Regions from separate parts of the Serratia marcescens subsp. marcescens ATCC 13880 genome, predicted to be linked through region 2. Evidence: predicted binding sites of a transcription regulator. Region 2 holds the regulator's gene; each other region holds the start of a gene.

Evidence for each region. Region 2 encodes LexA, which represses DNA repair genes until DNA is damaged. Its sites were predicted from a motif close to TNCTGTATGTACATACAGNA; they were not measured.
Region 1: the regulator LexA is predicted to act here: its motif matches at 1,160-1,179, upstream of dinB (DNA polymerase IV).
Region 3: the regulator LexA is predicted to act here: its motif matches at 1,509-1,528, upstream of rmuC (DNA recombination protein RmuC).

What each region holds. Positions count from the first base shown of each region.
Region 1 covers NZ_CP071238.1:940,437-943,713, forward strand. Annotated here, with positions in the region: gene nqrM ((Na+)-NQR maturation NqrM) at 1-82, shown strand, start outside; gene J0F90_RS04370 (glycerophosphodiester phosphodiesterase family protein) at 115-1,011, opposite strand; gene dinB (DNA polymerase IV) at 1,195-2,256, shown strand; gene pepD (beta-Ala-His dipeptidase) at 2,299-3,277, opposite strand, start outside.
Region 2 covers NZ_CP071238.1:4,629,399-4,632,675, forward strand. Annotated here, with positions in the region: gene dinF (MATE family efflux transporter DinF) at 1-1,302, opposite strand, end outside; gene lexA (transcriptional repressor LexA) at 1,406-2,014, opposite strand; gene J0F90_RS22165 (diacylglycerol kinase) at 2,117-2,485, opposite strand; gene plsB (glycerol-3-phosphate 1-O-acyltransferase PlsB) at 2,634-3,277, shown strand, end outside.
Region 3 covers NZ_CP071238.1:240,481-243,757, reverse strand. Annotated here, with positions in the region: gene rmuC (DNA recombination protein RmuC) at 1-1,442, opposite strand, end outside; gene J0F90_RS01105 (DedA family protein) at 1,583-2,113, opposite strand; gene J0F90_RS01100 (tyrosine-protein phosphatase) at 2,193-2,975, opposite strand; gene udp (uridine phosphorylase) at 3,269-3,277, opposite strand, start outside.

The DNA of each region.
Region 1 (3,277 bases), 1.4 Mb from region 2:
GGAGCCGTGCGATGCGCGCAAAAAGCGCGAAGCCAAAGCGGCGCAGCGGCGCGAGCAGTTGGAAAAGCACCGTATTCTGTAGCGAAGTGAAAACCCGGCCCTGGCCGGGTTTTTTTATTTCGCCTTGCGGAAACTTTTCGCCTCGGCCGGCGAGTTGACCATCACGCCGTCGGCGCCCAGCGCCAGCGCCTGCTGATACGCCTGCAGCGTGTTGACGCCGAACAGAATGATGTGCGCCGGGCCCTGCGAGCGGAAACAATCCATCGACTCTTTATCCCAGGTCAGAAACGCCTTCGACCGCCCTTCGCCGAGGGTGTACTTCTCCACCACTTCCACCTCGCGCTTCAGCTCCAGCCCGTACCAGCGCGGCTGCCGGTTGTCCGGTTTGACATCGCACTGGTGCGCCATGGTGACGTTGGCCAGCAGCGTGCGGGTTTCGTCGCGGCTTTCGAAGCGCGGGACGGCCGGCGGCAGCGCCTGCAGGTATTTGGCGTCGGTAGAGTAGACGCGGGTGCGATTCAGGCTGTCGGTGCTTTCCAGCGTCGCCAGCAGCGCCTGGCCAAACTGCGCCGGATCGGCATCCGGGGATTTGATGTCCAGATAGAAAGTCACGCGCGGAAAGGCCTTCAACACCTCATCCAGCCGCGGAATGCCGATACCCTGGCCGCGGAACGGATGCGCATCGCCTTTGGCGAACGCCCAACCGGCGTCGGTCTTGGCCAGCTGCGCGGCGGTATAGGCAGAAACCGGACCCTGCCGATTGGTCAGCGCCTTCAGATCCGAGGGGCGATACAGCACGATGACGCCGTCTTTGGATGCTTGCAGGGTGATCCAGATGGCGTCGGCGCCGTTTTTCAGCGCGGTTTCGATGGCGATGCGAGTGTTTTCCGGCGCATCGGCGGTGCCGCCGCGATGGGCGACGATCGCCGGCGCATGACCGGCGGCGGCGCTGGCCGCCAGCGCGCTCAGCGACAGCGCGGAAGCCAGCAGCAAATGAGAAAATCTGATCATGTAGGGTACCTTGTCGTTATCGTTGTGGTGAGCCGCACGGGATGGCGGAAATCATACTATTGAAAAATTAAGCTTTTTTAACAACGCGGAAATATCTGTCAGAAACGCCGCTTTCCTCGAAGCCTGCGGCCTTGAGCTTTTGGTACCTGGCTGTATACTTATACAGTATTGTTGGAGGGTGCGATGCGTAAAATCATTCATGTCGATATGGACTGCTTCTTCGCGGCAGTGGAGATGCGCGACGATCCCAGCCTGCGCGATATCCCGCTGGCGATTGGCGGTAGCGCCGATCGCCGCGGGGTGATCAGCACCGCCAACTACCCGGCGCGGCGCTACGGCGTGCATAGCGCCATGTCCACGGCGATGGCGCTCAAACTGTGCCCGCATCTCACCCTGCTGCCGGGGCGCATGGCGGCCTACAAAGAAGCTTCGCAGCACATCCGTGAAATCTTTGCCCGCTATACCCCGTTGATCGAGCCGCTTTCGCTCGACGAGGCCTACCTCGACGTGACCGACAGCCCGCAATGCAACGGTTCGGCGACGCTGATCGCCCAGGAAATCCGTCAGGCGATCGCCGACGAGCTGAACCTCACCGCGTCGGCCGGCATCGCGCCAATCAAGTTTCTCGCTAAAATCGCCTCCGAGATGAACAAGCCGAACGGGCAATACGTGATCACGCCGGCGCAGGTGCCGGCGTTTTTGCAGCAGCTGCCGCTCAGCAAGATCCCCGGCGTCGGCAAGGTGACCGCCAAGCGGCTGGAGGAAGTGGGGCTTATCACCTGCGCCGACGTGCAGCAATACGATTTGGCGCAGTTGCTCAAGCGCTTCGGCAAGTTCGGCCGGGTGCTGTGGGAGCGCTGTCAGGGCATCGATCGGCGCGAAATCTCTCCTGAGCGGCTGCGCAAATCGGTGGGGGTGGAGCGCACGCTGGCGGAGGATATTCACGACTGGGAAGACTGCGAAACGCTGATTATCGACAAACTCTATCCCGAGCTGGAGATGCGGCTGCGCAAGGTGAAGCCGGATCTGCACATCGCCCGGCAGGGCGTGAAGCTGAAGTTTCAGGATTTTCAGCAAACCACCCAGGAGCACGTGTTCCCGGTGCTGAACCGGCAGGATTTGCTGGCGGTGGCGCGGCAGGCGTGGCGCGAGCGGCGCGAGGGGCGCGGCGTGCGGCTGGTGGGGCTGCATGTGACGCTGCTCGATCCGCAGCTGGAGCGGCAGCTGGCGCTGCCTTGGGAATAAAAAAGCCGGCGAGTCGCCGGCTTTTTGCGTTAAGCGCGCAGATTACGCGCGCTCAGGGATCGCTTTCAGCAGCGAGGTCAGCAGCTTCCAGTACAGGCCGACGCTTTCGATATGCACTTGCTCATCCGGCGAGTGCGGGCCGGTGATGGTTGGCCCGATCGATACCATGTCCATGTTTGGATACGGCTTTTTGAACAGACCGCATTCCAGGCCGGCGTGGATCACCATGATGTTCGGCGTCTTGTTGAACAGATCCTGATACAGCTCGCGCACCAGGTGCATCACCGGCGAGTCGGCGTCCGGCTGCCAGCCCGGGTAACCGCCCTTCGGCGCCACCTTGGCGCCGGCCAGCTGGCCCAGCGCGGTCAGCATCTCGACCACGTAATCTTTGCCGCTGTCGATCAGAGAGCGGATCAGGCAGATGATTTCCGCTTCATTTTCGCTGGTGGTGACCACGCCGACGTTCAGCGAGGTTTCCACTACGCCTTTGACCGCGTCGCTCATGCGGATCACGCCGTTCGGCGTGCCGTTCAGCAGCGCCAGGAAGCGTTGCTGGCTGTCGGCGCTCAGCGCCTGCGAAGCGCTGGTGGCCGGCTCCAGCAGCACGGTGATGTTCTTCTCTTTGGCGGAGAGTTCGTTCTGCAGCACGGCCAGGAACTCCTGGCTCAGCGCTTTCAGCGCGTCGGCCTTGTCCGCCGGCACCGCTACCACCGCGGAGGCTTCACGTGGGATGGCGTTGCGCAGGGTGCCGCCGTTCAGGTCCAGCACGCGCAGGTTCAGCGCCGCCGCATGGGCGAACAGGAAGCGCGCCAGCAGTTTGTTGGCGTTGCCCAGCCCGACGTGGATCTCGGCGCCGGAATGGCCGCCTTTCAGGCCCTTGAGGGTCAGCTTCAGGGTTTGGTAACCGGCCGGCACCGCTTCGCGCTGCAGCGGCAGGGTGGTGATGAAGTCGATACCGCCGGCGCAACCCATGTAGATTTCGCCTTCTTCTTCGGAATCGGTATTGATCAGGATGTCCGCC
Region 2 (3,277 bases):
ACGGTGCCAAATCCAGCCCAACGCCAGGCCGCGCAGCGCCAGAAACACCGCCAGCGCCAGCCAGAGCCCGTGGTTGCCTAGCAGCGGCACGCTGAACAGCGCCAGACCGTATCCCGCAGCGGCCACCGCCATGCTGTTACGCATCTCGGCGCCGCGCGTGGCGCCGATAAACATGCCGTCCAGCAAATAGCACCATACCCCGACCAGCGGCAGAATGACCTGCCAGGGTAAATAATGGGCGGCCAACGCACGCAGTTCCGGCAAAGAGGTCAATGCCGCCACGATCTGCTGGCCGGTAACGGCATACGCCAGGCCGAAGGCCAACGCGACCAGCCCTGCCTGCCTGCAGGCCGCGTGCCACACCTTGCGCAGTTGGCTGTCGTCCCGGGCGCCGTAGGCGTGGCCCGAATGAGCCTCCACCGCATAAGCAAAACCGTCGAGCGCATAGGCGGTGAACGTCAGCAGATTCATCAATACCGCATTGACCGCCACCACCTCGCTTCCCAGGCGAGCGCCGAAAATGGTCAACGACGCAAAGCACAGTTGCAGCAACAGTGAACGCAGCATGATGTCGCGGTTGAGCGCCAGCAGGCGACGCAGATCGCCACGCCAGGCCTGGCGCAGCATCTGCAGGGTAATACCGCGCAGGCGCATCACCCGCCACGCCAACCACAGCCCGAGCAGCAGCGTAGCGTATTCGGCGATGGCGGTTGCCGCCGCCGCCCCCCGCACGTTCCAGCCCAGGCCCATCACCAGCCAGATATCCAGCACGATGTTCAGCAGGTTGCCGACGATCAGCAGGATCACCGGCGCCCGCACGTACTGCACGCCGAGCAGCCAGCCCAGCAGCACCAGATTGGCCAGCGCCGCCGGGGCGCTTAACCAGCGGATCTCAAGAAAACGCCGCGCCTGTTCCAGCACCTCGCCATCGCCACCGACGATCCGCAGCGCCAGTTCGATCAGCGGATAACGCAGCAGGACGATCGCCGCGCCGCCCAACAGCGCCAGCAGCAGCGGTTGCATAAAGGCGCGCGCCAGCGCTTGCGGGTTCTGTGCCCCCAGCGCTTGCGCCGCGAGGCCGGTGGTGCTCATGCGCAGGAATAACAGCAGCATGAAGAGGAAGCTGGTCGCCACCGCGCCGATCGCCACGCCCCCCAGGTAGATCGGGCTGTCGAGGTGGCCGATCACCGCGGTGTCCACCAGCCCGAGCAGCGGCACGGTAATATTGGAGAAGATCATCGGCAGGGCGAGGCGCCACAGGGCTTTATCGGTGTCGCTGGTGAAGGCGGAAATCAGGCGCATGATGGGATGTTCCTGTGACTGAGTGACAAAGGGCGAGGTCAGAAACAAAAACGCCCCAAAACAGGGGCGATTGATACAGGGAGCGGCGGTGATGGGCCGGCGATTAAATCCAGTCGCCGTTGCGGATCACGCCGACCGCCAGCCCTTCGATAGTGAAATTCTGCTGACGCAGATCGACCACTATCGGTTGGAATTCGTTGTTCTCCGGCAGCAGTTCAACCACATTGCCGTGCTTTTTCAAGCGCTTGACCGTCACTTCGTCTTCGATCCGCGCCACCACGACCTGGCCGTTGCGCACGTCTTGCGTTTTGTGCACCGCCAGCAGATCGCCGTCCAGAATGCCGATGTCGCGCATTGACATGCCGTTCACCCGCAGCAGGAAATCGGCGCTCGGTTTAAACAGGGAAGGATCCACTTGGTAGTGCCCTTCGATGTGCTGCTGCGCCAGCAGCGGCTCGCCGGCGGCGACGCGGCCGATCAGCGGCAGCCCTTCTTCTTCTTCCATCAGCAGACGGATACCGCGCGAGGCACCGGAGACGATTTCGATCACGCCTTTGCGTGCCAGCGCCTTCAGGTGTTCTTCGGCGGCGTTAGGCGAACGGAACCCCAGACGCATCGCGATCTCGGCACGCGTTGGCGGCATGCCCGTTTGCGAAATGTGCTCGCGAATCAGATCGTAGACCTCTTGCTGTCTGGTAGTTAGTGCTTTCATTCCGCCCCCTGTTTGTTTATACAGTCTTGCTGTGAGTATATACAGGTAAGCGCGGATTGGGAACCGAAGAATAAATAAAAATCAGTCAGTAGGCGCTTTTCGTCAGCCGAAATGCTGCCATAGGACCGTGCCCCAAACGAACAGCGCCAGCGCGATCGCCAGCGACACCGCCGCCGATCCCATGTCCTTGGCCCGCCCGGACAGCTCGTGATGTTCGCTGCCGATGCGATCCACCACCGCCTCGATCGCGCTGTTCAGGATCTCGACGATCATCACCAGCGCTACCGATCCGATCAATAAAATGCGCGCTATCGCACCCACATCCAGCCAGACAGCCAGTATGATAGCCAGAAGGGTGACCACCAGTTCCTGGCGGAAAGCCGCTTCGTGCTGCCAGGCGGCGGATAGCCCTTTATAGGAATAGCCGGCGGCCTTGATGATGCGGGTCAGTCCGGTTGCTTGGTTTGCCATGTTTTCGTGCCTTTCTCAGAGGTCGGTCATAATAAAAAGAGTCTAGAACAGTCCGCGCTGACGGCTCTCGGTTTTCGAACACCACAGATCTGCTACCCGGTTTCTGGTATGCTTGCGGCGCATTGCTAACAAGAGGCTTCACGTTGTTATGTCAGGTTGGCGTAAAATTTATTATAAAATATTGAATTTACCACTTAAATTGTTGGTAAGAAGTAAGGTCATCCCTTCAGATCCGGTTACCGAGCTAGGGTTGGATCCCTCACGGCCGATTTTGTATGTTTTACCTTACAATTCCAAGGCGGATTTGCTGACGCTGCGCACCCAGTGCCTGGCGCAGGATCTGCCCGATCCGCTCAACTCGCTGGAGATCGACGGCACCGTGCTGCCGAGCTACGTGTTCATTCACGACGGCCCGCGCGTGTTCCGCTACTACACCCCGAAAGAAGAGTCGGTAAAGCTGTTCCACGACTATCTGGATCTGCATCGCAGCAACCCGGATCTCGACATTCAAATGCTGCCTGTTTCGGTCATGTTCGGCCGCTCGCCGGGCCGCGAAGGCCACGGCACGCCGCACCTGCGTCTGTTGAACGGCGTGCAGAAATTCTTCGCCGTGCTGTGGCTCGGCCGCGACAGCTTCGTACGCTTCTCCAACACCGTGTCGCTGCGCCGCATGGCTACCGAACACGGCACGGATAAAACCATCGCGCAGAAACTGGCGCGCGTGGCGCGCATGCACTTCTCGCGCCAGCGCCTGGCCGCGGTGGGCCCAAGCCTGCCGGCCCGTCAGGATCT
Region 3 (3,277 bases), 730 kb from region 2:
TGCGCGCCGGCTTGCTGCGCCAGCAGCGGGTTTATCGGCCGTTTGACTTCAACCCCCAGCGCGCGGAAACCTTCAATTTGGCCGATAAGATTACCACGGCCTTCGCTCAGTTTGTTCATCGCCTGACGATAACTGCCCTGCGCCTTGTCCAGGCTCTGCCCCAGTGCGGACATATCGTCCACGAACAGCCGCATCTTGTCATACAGTTTCGCCGCGCGATCGGCGATACGCTGGGCGTTCTGGCTCTGATGCTCATAGCGCCACAGGTTGGTGATGGTACGCAGCGCCACCAGCAACGTGGTCGGGCTGACCAGCATGATGTTGTGCTTAAGCGCTTCGCTGATCAGCTCCGGCTCGCGATCGATAGCCAGCAGGAAGGCGGGCTCGACCGGAATGAACATCAGCACATAGTCCAGAGAACGCAGCCCCGGCAGCTGCTGGTAGTCCTTGCGGCCCAGCATGCGGATGTGGCCGCGCAGCGAGGCAATATGTTCGCTCAGCGCCGCTTCGCGCGCCGCCTCATCCTCGCCGTTGAAATAGCGCTCGTAGGCGATCAGCGACATCTTGGCATCGATCACCACATCCTTGCCCTGCGGCAGGCGCACGATCACATCAGGCTGCATGCGGCTCTGATGATCCACCCGCACGTTGACCTGCGTTTCATACTCATGCCCTTCGCGCAGACCGGAGGCCTCCAGCACCCGGCTCAGCACCACCTCGCCCCAGTTGCCCTGCGTTTTGTTGTCGCCTTTCAGCGCCTTGGTGAGGTTGATCGCCTCACGCGCCATCTGTGCGTTCAACTGCTGCAGATTGCGTATCTCATGCGTCAGCGTGTGGCGCTCCCGCGCTTCCTGGCCGAAGCTGTCCTGCACCTGACGGCGAAAACCGTCCAGCTGTTCGCGCAACGGCAGCAGTAAACGATCCAGGCTTTGCTTATTTTGCTCGTCAACCTTGCGGCCGCTGTGTTCAAAAATGCGGTTGGCGAGGTTTTCAAACTGGGTGGTGAGGCGCTGTTCGCTGTTGATCAGCAGACGCTGTTTCTCCTCCGCCGCCATGCGCGTCTCTTCCAGACGGATGGTGACTTCGCGCAGCTCAGCCTCCTGCGCGCTGTTAACCTCGCGCTGGGCGCGCAGCTCTTGGTTGAGCAGCTCGCATTCGTTGCGCCAATGGGTGAGCTGTTGCAGCTTCTCATGCCCGGCCGCCAGTTGGCTGTGCAGATTGCGCAGCTCCAGCTCGCTCTGGCGCAACTGCTGCTCGTGGCGCTGTAGCGTTTCCTGCCGCACGGCCGTTTCCTGCTGCGCCTGCTGCAACGCTTGCTCCAGCAACCGCAGTTCGGTTTCATGTTGCGCATGCGTCTGCTGCACCCGCAGACTGGCGATCAGCCACCCCAACAGCATGCCGATCGCGACGCCGCCAATCCCATAAATCAGACTGGTATCCACCCTGCCTCCTGTTGCACCTAGCCGTTGCGGCGTTTTGCTCGCCCATTGCCCGTCACGTTAAGGGGAGGCTGTATGGATGTCCAGCCTGATTTTGCCGGCCGCGCACAATATTGCGCGGCGCTGCGCAATTTAGCGAGAAATCAGCCCAGCCACTGGCTGAGCCACTGGATGCCGAATGCCCCCGGCGCCAGAATGCCAAACGCCCAGATCATCGCCGACGTGACGTTGGCCAGCTGGAAATAGCGCTGCGGCATGCCGCAAATGCCGCCCACCAGCGGCACCACGGCGCGCAGCGGGCCGAAGAAGCGGCCGATGAAAATGCCCAGCACGCCCCAGCGCTCGAAGAAGGCGTGGCCGCGCGCCAGCAGCTGCGGATTGCGCGACAGCGGCCACATATGGGCCACGCGATCCTGATAGTGATAGCCGATCCAGTAAGAGAGCCAGTCGCCGAAAAACGCCCCGGCGGCGGCGGCGGCCCAAATCGGCCAAAAGGCGATGCCGCTTTCGCCGATCAGCGCGCCCAGCGCCAGCAGGATCACCGTGGCCGGCAGCAGCAGCGACAAAAACGCCAGCGACTCGCCGAACGCCAGGAAGAAAATGATGGGAATGGCCCAGCCTTCGTGCTGACGCACGACATCGCTGACCCAGTTGATAACGTCATTGAGGCTCAATACGGGGCTCCTGATACGCGATGGTTCGCCGCCTAGGATAAGCCGGGGCGAGTTAAACCCCGGCTAAACACGCGGCAATTTACTCGAGGTAGAATGCCTGCAGTGCTTCACGCTGGGCCGCGCCCAGGCCGTATTCCGCTTCCAGCCAACGGTCGGTGGAGCCGTATTGCCGGCGGATGCAGCCCAGCGCCGTCATCAGGAACTCCTCGCGCGCGCTGAGCACGTAGGCGAATTGCTCCAGCGCCGCCGCATTCAGCTTGATAGAGAGCTGATCCAGCATCTGTTCGCGGAAAGTGGCCAGCGTGGTTTCGGTCAGCAGATAGTCTTCCAGCACCGTCGCTTCGTCGGCCCCCAGCGCGAACAGCACCAACGCCGAACCGACCCCGGTGCGATCCTTGCCGACCGCGCAGTGTTGCACGATCGCGCCGCCGCCAGGGTTGCTCAACAGCTGCGCCAGCCGCTGATAGGCCGCATTGCCGAACGGCAGACGGCGATACAGCTCCAGCATGAACGCCCGAGCGTCGAAAGCGGCCAGCGTTTCGTTGGTGAGCTTTTCCAGGTTGGCGTTAACTTCGCTGCTCAGCGGGTTGGCCGGCACATGGTGATAGTCGGCGCCATTCCACAGAATATCCGGTTTGGCCTGCACCTCGTCGGCATCGCGGTAGTCCAGCACCGAACGCACTGGCACTCCAGCGAGGAAAGTGCAGTCGTTTTCCGTCAGCCGCTCGAGAGAACCGGAGCGGAACAGCAGGCCGCGTTTGATGCGGCGCCCGTCGGCCACGCCGTTGCCGCCGAAGTCACGGAAGTTAATGCCGCCGTCGAGCGGCGCAAGCGAAGGATGAAGCAGGATCTGGGCGGTCATAAACGTCCTCGTTGTTTTTGTTATGACAACGCGCGGCAGCCATCGGCGCAGCGCTGAGGAGTATCACCGTAACAGATTAGCCGCAAATGGAAAAACGGGCCGCGTCGGCGGCCCGTTCAGTTCGTTGACAAAGGAGGAAAAAACGCGGTTTTTCCTCCTTTGTGGTCATCAGCCGAAAATCAATGAATTGATTTTCCCTGTTTGTTATCCGCAGCTCTTTGCAAACCCGGCAATGGCATGAGGTTGATGACAAACCTCAACAGGCGCGTCGGCGGCCCGTTGAGGGGAGGCGATTACAGCAG